Bythopirellula goksoeyrii: one gene and its partner. The protein of the gene in region 1 interacts with the protein of each later gene in a pairwise test. Links are inferred from orthologs where the notes say so. Each region holds a gene or a part of one and is shown on either strand. Other genes may lie near its edges.

What was found.
Region 2: the proteins of Pr1d_RS09010 (region 1) and sufU interact in binary tests that used the Escherichia coli proteins (3 or more experiments, as listed by UniProt). The link is inferred for Bythopirellula goksoeyrii from one-to-one orthologs.

Annotation. Positions count from the first base shown.
Region 1 is NZ_CP042913.1:2,281,967-2,285,588, forward strand. Bases 188-3,111 are described here. They hold Pr1d_RS09010 (cysteine desulfurase family protein), read left to right. Parts: upstream 188-1,008; coding sequence 1,009-2,214; downstream 2,215-3,111. Other genes in these bases: Pr1d_RS09005 (choice-of-anchor Q domain-containing protein), read left to right, coding at 188-728; Pr1d_RS09015 (HesB/IscA family protein), read left to right, coding at 2,320-2,652; Pr1d_RS09020 (Flp family type IVb pilin), read left to right, coding at 2,915-3,094. Outside these bases: more of Pr1d_RS09005, read left to right, coding at 1-187; tRNA preQ1(34) S-adenosylmethionine ribosyltransferase-isomerase QueA, read right to left, coding at 3,169-3,622. UniProt on the Escherichia coli protein: Master enzyme that delivers sulfur to a number of partners involved in Fe-S cluster assembly, tRNA modification or cofactor biosynthesis. Catalyzes the removal of elemental sulfur from cysteine to produce alanine.
Region 2 is NZ_CP042913.1:6,141,249-6,144,713, forward strand. Bases 558-3,324 are described here. They hold sufU (Fe-S cluster assembly sulfur transfer protein SufU), read right to left. Parts: upstream 2,257-3,324; coding sequence 1,858-2,256; downstream 558-1,857. Other genes in these bases: Pr1d_RS24310 (aminotransferase class V-fold PLP-dependent enzyme), read right to left, coding at 578-1,861; Pr1d_RS24320 (phytoene desaturase family protein), read right to left, coding at 2,467-3,324. Outside these bases: Pr1d_RS24305 (hypothetical protein), read left to right, coding at 1-421; more of Pr1d_RS24320, read right to left, coding at 3,325-3,465. UniProt on the Escherichia coli protein: A scaffold on which IscS assembles Fe-S clusters. Exists as 2 interconverting forms, a structured (S) and disordered (D) form. The D-state is the preferred substrate for IscS.

The DNA of each region.
Region 1 (3,622 bases):
ATTCGGGAATAGGAAATTTGTTGAACGTCTCTCCACTCCTCGGTCCCTTGGCAGACAATGGGGGACCCACGAAGACCCATGCCCTGTTGCCTGGCAGTCCGGCGATTGATGCCGGCGATCCATCTGTCCAATTTGATCCAGACTCTTTTGATCAACGAGGTCTGGCGCGCGTCGCCGACGGCGATCCACCGGAATCGCTTGTGATCGACATCGGTGCGTATGAGGCACAGATTGCGCCGTCGGCCGATTTTGATTCCGACGGCGATGTCGATGGTCACGATTTCCTCGCCTGGCAACGCGGGTTTGGAAAGTCCAATGCCGTGCCGGCCGATGGCGACAGCGACGACGATGGCGACGTCGACGCGAGCGACTTGGCCACATGGCAACTTACTTACGACGAAGTCGTCAGTCCGATGAAAGATGTGCAGCGAGATGTCTTTTCCGTGGAAAGTCCCGCTTGGGCTTTGAACGCTGCGATTGCGTTGACATATGGCGATGATAAAGAAGGACTTAAGGCAACGCCTATTCTTGAACTCAGCTTTGTGGCTACACAGTCGGAGAAAGTTACCGCACCACCTATGCTACCAGTGCCTACTGGAGAAGGGTACGACCGTCGCACGCTTGCACGCTCTCCTTTCCGACCTGCAGCCAGAAATGTCGCACACGAACTCGCTGCCCAATGCTCCGAACCGTTCTTTGACTACCTGTTATTTAACGCACAAGTTTGACCGGGAGCATCTTGCAGCGACTGGCACTTCAATTGTCCGCGTCGGAGTAGTTTCTTGGGCATGACACCCCCCTTCGAAGAATAGTACAGTAGCAGAGCTCATCAGGAAATTCTGTTGTGACTGTTGAATCTTAGAATGGAAACCGTCCGAATCTCCACAAAATCCTGATAATAGCAATCCACATGTGCGGGTCGGCGTTAGCAGCCGGTAGAAGCGATGCCTTAAAACGTCCGCTATCTCTTAACTCTCGACTTTATGGTTCGCTACAATAAAAAGAGTCATGGCACACAGCACACCCATCTACATGGACAACCACGCCACCACGCGGACCGATCCGCGCGTGGTCGAGGCTATGCTGCCATATTTCTCTGAAGTATATGGCAATCCGGGAAGTGTTGGGCACGAATATGGCGCAGAAGCTCACACTGCAGTGGAACTTGCTACCGCTTCGCTCGCAGCCCAACTCGGTGCTGATCCGCAAGAAATCATCTTCACCAGCGGTGCGACTGAAAGTAACAATCTTGCCATCCGTGGCCTTGCTGAGCGGAACCAGCGGCGGGGAAAACATTTGGTGAGTGTGCGGACTGAGCATCGGGCCGTGTTGGATCCTTTGGAACGTCTCGTACAGCAGGGCTACGAAGTAACTCTGCTGGAAGTTGAGCGACATGGATCCACTCGAGCCGGTTGGCTCGATCCGGAACAGGTGGCCGAGGCGATTCAAGACGACACAATCCTGGTGAGCGTGATGCTCGCTAACAATGAGATCGGTGTTATCCAGCCCTTGGCGGAAATCGCGGCCGTGTGTCGCCACAGCGGAGTTCTGTTGCACTGCGATGCAACCCAGGCTGTTGGCAAGATTCCTGTTAGTGTGCGCGAACTGGGTGTCGATCTGATGAGCTTCTCCGGACACAAGATTTATGGACCGAAGGGAATTGGTGCCCTCTATGTCCGACGGGGTAGTCCCATTGTGCGATTCTCTCCTCAGATCACTGGCGGCGGTCAACAAGGGGGCCGTCGCAGCGGGACACTCAATGTACCGGGCATCGTTGGCATGGCCAGGGCGTTGGAGCTGTGCATTGATGAATTGCCAACCGAAGAAGAACGACTTGCCGGCTTGCGCGACCAATTATTTGCAGGTTTGCAAGAACGCCTCAGCGGTGTCCAGCTCTGTGGTCCCACGCTCGATGAGAGAAATCCGGCTGGGGATCGACTGCGTCTGCCGGGGAACTTGGATGTCGCTTTCGGCGATATCGATGGTGAGGCCGTGTTGATCGAGATGGACAACCTGGCGGTAAGTTCGGGGGCGACCTGCTCGTCGCATGAGCCGGGACCGAGCCATGTGCTGTTGGCCCTGGGGCTCAGCGAAGACCTGGCCCGCAGTAGCCTGCGTTTTGGCCTGGGCCGATTTAATACCCCTGCGGAAGTCGATTCAGCGATAAAATCCGTCACCTCTGCCATTGAAAAACTGCGAAAACTGGCCGGCTGAGCGGGTTCGCCTTTTCTTTGCGGAGTTTTTGCTATAATTTAGGGAGTAGTCGAGAGGCGACTACAAACGACCAAATTTCCCTCCCCCATAGCTAGGATTCCTAAGATGAGCATTGTCTTGACCGAAAACGCCGCCAAAGAAGTCAAGCGGATTATTGAAGACCAGAAACTCGAAGACGACACACTGCTACGAGTAGGTGTCGCCGGGGGTGGTTGTAGTGGGTTTAGCTATTCGCTCGGTTTCGACCGTGCCTACGATGAAAAAGCTGATTCGAAATTCGAGTTCCACGGAATCCCTGTGGTTGTCGACAAGAAGTCTGCCCTCTACTTGGACGGCACAACGGTCGATTTCTATGAAGGCTTGGAAAAGCGCGGCTTTACGTTCGATAACCCGAATGCGGTAAAGAGCTGCGGCTGTGGAAGCTCGTTCCAAGCGTAGTCGTTCGTCTTGTACGAACTCTGTAGAATTCCCTCTTTCATAGCCGTCGGCGGAAGCCGATGGTTCTTGCGCTACAGCGTTTGCATGCGCATTCGTTACAGCCCGTGCAGAGCCACCACGCGGTGGCAATCCGCCACTTTTGTCGCTCCTCTCCAGGTAGTTTCTCCTGCACCGCGTGCATCTGTAACCTAGGGTTCAGATAGGACATGGACACTCACACTGCAAGCGGTGCGAGCACTCCTCTTATCTGGATGGATTTCTTATGTTAAAGCACATCAAACAATTTCTGAAGAGCGAAGATGGACCAACTGCAGTAGAGTATGCCGTGATGCTCGCCCTGATTGTCGCCACCTGCCTTACATCGATCGGCTTGTTGTCGAATGAAACGGCAGCCAGCTTCGACAACTCCGCATCGCAACTCAATGCAGTACTAGGTTCGTAAGTAGTGACTAAGGCGGAAAGACAAGAGTCCAGAGCCATTCTTCTGGCTTTCGTCTCTTGACTCTCAGTTCTTAACTACACGATCAGCATCGCATCACCGTAGCTGTAGAACCGGTACTCCTCACGGATGGCTTCTTCGTAGGCTCGCCTGACTAACTCGGTCCCCCCCAGTGCCTGCACCAAGAGGAGCAGCGTTGTGCGGGGAAAATGAAAGTTGGTTAGTAGGGCGTCCACGAGTTGGAACTCGTAAGGGGGATGGATGAATAAGTCTGTCTCTCCCTGCCAGGGTCCAATGGATGACGTTTTTTGGCGGTCGAGTTTCTGAGCCGCCACCACCGACTCCAGTACCCGCGTGACGGTCGTACCCACGGCGATAATTCGCCCCCCTTCAGCTCGCGTGGTAGTTAGCTCCTGGGCTGCTACAGTATTGAGTTCCCCCCACTCAGCGTGCATAGGATGCTGTAAGGGGTCATCGACAGTAATCGGTCGAAAGGTACCCAAACCCACATGCAAGGTCACTGCTGAGAGT
Region 2 (3,465 bases), 3.9 Mb from region 1 along the record:
AGTTGATGTTCTGAAAAAAAAGGCGGAAGCCGCTGGAACTGCTCCTTCACAAATCGATCCTGGACTTACCGCGGCAGTCCTCGGCATGAAATCACTTGGTATTGACCCATTCCCGAACGCCGAAGATGACTATCGGTTGAATGCACAATTACGCGAGCAATTCAATGGGGCCCGCTTGAATATAGGAATTTCAGAAGAGCGAGTTAAAAACATCTTTGGCAGCGAACCAGTGAAAACTGGCAAGGTGGAAGGTGGCACTTATATGCTATTCGGCAGACCATTAACCAGTGCGGTAAACGTTCGACCTGGATTACTGTACACAAATGTGTTGACATTGTTTGATGACCGTGGCAACTTAACGTGGGCCGCTTCTGTGGACGCGTACGGCGCTTGGCAAAAGAATTCATACTTCCTTGAATGATCGGTAGCCTCGGATGCTTCTTTGCCAACTAGCACGGTCACAGCGACCCCCCGCACGAAACGCGGTCTCCATCCTGCGTAGGACGACACACCTTCGCCCTTAGCTAACAAACCTGCTCCGCTGGGTGTCAGATCCATCTATGGGCATAGGTACCGATTATTGCGCCCGCCGTTTCCGCCCCCGCGGGGCGAACATCTTCTGTACGGCGGTGATTCCTTCTAGCAGGCGGTCGACTTCCTCCGGGCGGTTGTAGAGATAGAAACTTGCTCGCGTGCTGGCCGAGATGCCCAGCAGTTTGTGCAGCGGCTGGGTGCAATGGTGGCCTGCGCGGACGGCGACGCCGAATTGGTCGTTGAGGACTTGGGCGAATTCGTGGGCGTGGATCTTCTCGAAGGCAAAACTCACGAGACTACTGCGATACTCTGGCGCGGGGCCAAGAATCCGCAAGCCATCGATCTGACTCAAACCTTCATAAGCATACTTAACCAGGGCCTGCTCGTGGCGATGGATCTCCTCGAGACCTATGGCCGAGAGGTAGTCGATGGCTGCTGACATGGCAATGGCAGGCACGATGGGAGGCGTGCCAGCTTCGAATTTGGCGGGCAACTCGGCAGGGGTAAACCCATCGAGGCACACCTCGTTGATCATACTCCCGCCACCCAAAAATGGTGGCATCGCGTCGAGCAGCGCTTCCTTGCCATACAAAATGCCGACCCCCGAAGGGCCGAGCATTTTGTGACCGCTGAACGCCAAGAAGTCGCAGTCCCAAGCGGCAACATCCGTGGGCAAGTGGGGTACGCTCTGGGCGGCATCGACCAACACCAAGGCTCCTACAGCGTGTGCTTGGGCGATGATCTCGGCAATCGGATTCACGGTACCGAGCGTGTTCGACATGCTCGTCACGGCGACAAGTTTAGTTTGCTCGTTGAGCAACTCACCGAACGCCTCCATGTCGAGCTGGCCATCCTCAGTCATGGGCACATGCCGCAGTGTTGCACCCGTCTTGGCAGTGACCTGTTGCCAGGGTACCAGGTTGGAGTGGTGCTCCATGACCGTGGTGAGAATTTCGTCGCCGGGGCGGAGATTCGTTTCCCCCCAACTGCGCGCCACCAGATTGATTGAACCAGTGGTTCCCTGGGTGAAGATAACTTCCTGCGGGTTGGCCGTGCCTATGAAGCGAGCCACTTTTTCGCGGGCTTCTTCGTATTGCTCGGTACTGCGTTCGCTGAGGGTGTGAATCCCGCGATGGACGTTGGCATAGTCGCGTTCGTAGACCCGCGCGATGGCGTCGATCACTTGGCGGGGGCGCTGGGTACTGGCGGCGTTGTCCAGAAACACCAGCGGGTGACCGTTAATAATGTCGCCAGAGAGAATCGGAAAGTCAGCGCGAAGCGATTCAGGCAACATTGCCGACTGATCTATAGTTTCCAGAGAGTTCATGATTTGTCCGAACTTTCCACGGGGGCATGCACTGCCGATTGCAGCACTTTCCACGAAAGCAGGCAGCACTTTTGCCGATTGGGAGTTAGGCGCGGGCCGTAAAGCTCGAGCATGTCGGCAGCTGAGAATTCTTTGATATCGTCAACCGTTTTGCCTTGAAGTTTTTCCAGGAGCATCGAGGCAGAGGCCTGGCTGATGACGCATCCCTCGCCATCGAAGAATGCATCGACAATCTTGCCATCGCCGTCGAGTTGAAGCTCAATTCGTACCACGTCGCCACACAGTGGATTCTTGTCCTGGTGGGCATGCGTGGCCGTAGGGAGCGAACCGCGATGAAACGGGTCCTCGTAGTGATCGAGAATATGGTCCTGGTAGAGTTCTTCTTCGGAAGGCATGGGGGGAAAGTTAGGTGTGGAATGTTGAAAGGCAAAGGGGAATATATCTACCTTCTCACATCTATCATGGAACTTCTAGTCCCTCGTTGTGTCATTCCGAAGGAGCCTAGCGACTGAGGAATCTGGGTTCCATCCCTTTCCTCGCTCAATGGGGGCTGGTATTGCAAGCCAGATCCCTCGGTCGCCAAGGCTCCCTCGGGATGACAAATACTACCACGGCTTATCGCGCAGGATTTCGGTGGCAGCATTCTTCCCGCAGGCGCCCATCACGCCGCCGCCGGGGTGGCTGGCGGCGCCGCAGAGATAGAGGCCCGGCACAGGGGTGCGATGGTCAGCCCAACCGGCGACGGGGCGGAAGCAGTAGAGCTGATGCAGTGGCATGGCCCCCTGCATGATGTTGCCACCGGTGATGCCGAAGGTTCGTTCCAAGTCGAGCGGCGTGAGAACCTGGCGATGTTCGATTGCAGCCGGGACATTCGGGGCATACTCGGCAAGGGTTTCAACACAGCGAGCGCCGAAGGACTCACGGATATCGTCCCAATTTCCATCGGCAAGCTTGTACGGAGCATATTGTACGAACATCGAGAGAATATGCTTGCCGGGGGGAGCGATCGACGAATCGACGCTGGTGGCCATCGTGCATTCGAGAATCGGTTTCTCACTGGGCCGACCATATTTGGCATCGTCGTAGGCGCGTTCCAAATAGTCGAGCGACGGGCCGATATGCATCGTGCCGTGATGTTGCGGACCGACGCCGTCGCCGGGTAGGCAAGAAAACTTGGGTGGTTCGCTCAGCGCCAAGTTCACCTTGGCCGAGGCCGAAGAATAATCGATCCGCGCAACCGCTTCGCGAAATTCCTCGGGCAGCGCATCAGGTGACAACAATCGCTCGAAGGTAAGGTGGGCATCGACGCTCGATGCCACAATGCGCGAGGAAAGCTGCGACCCGTCTTCGAGTCCCACTCCACAGGTGCCATGTTTGTCGGTATGGATGGCATGGACGGGGGCCTCGCGACGAATCTCGACGCCGAGATCAGTGCAAGCGGAGGCAATTGCATCGGAGAGAGCTCCCATGCCTCCCTGCACGTAACCCCATACACCCCGCGCGCCGCCGGCTTCACCCATCACGTGGTGCAACAGCACATACGCACTGCCGGGGGAGCTGATCGATGTGAACGCGCCGATGATGGCATCGGTGGCCAGAGTGGC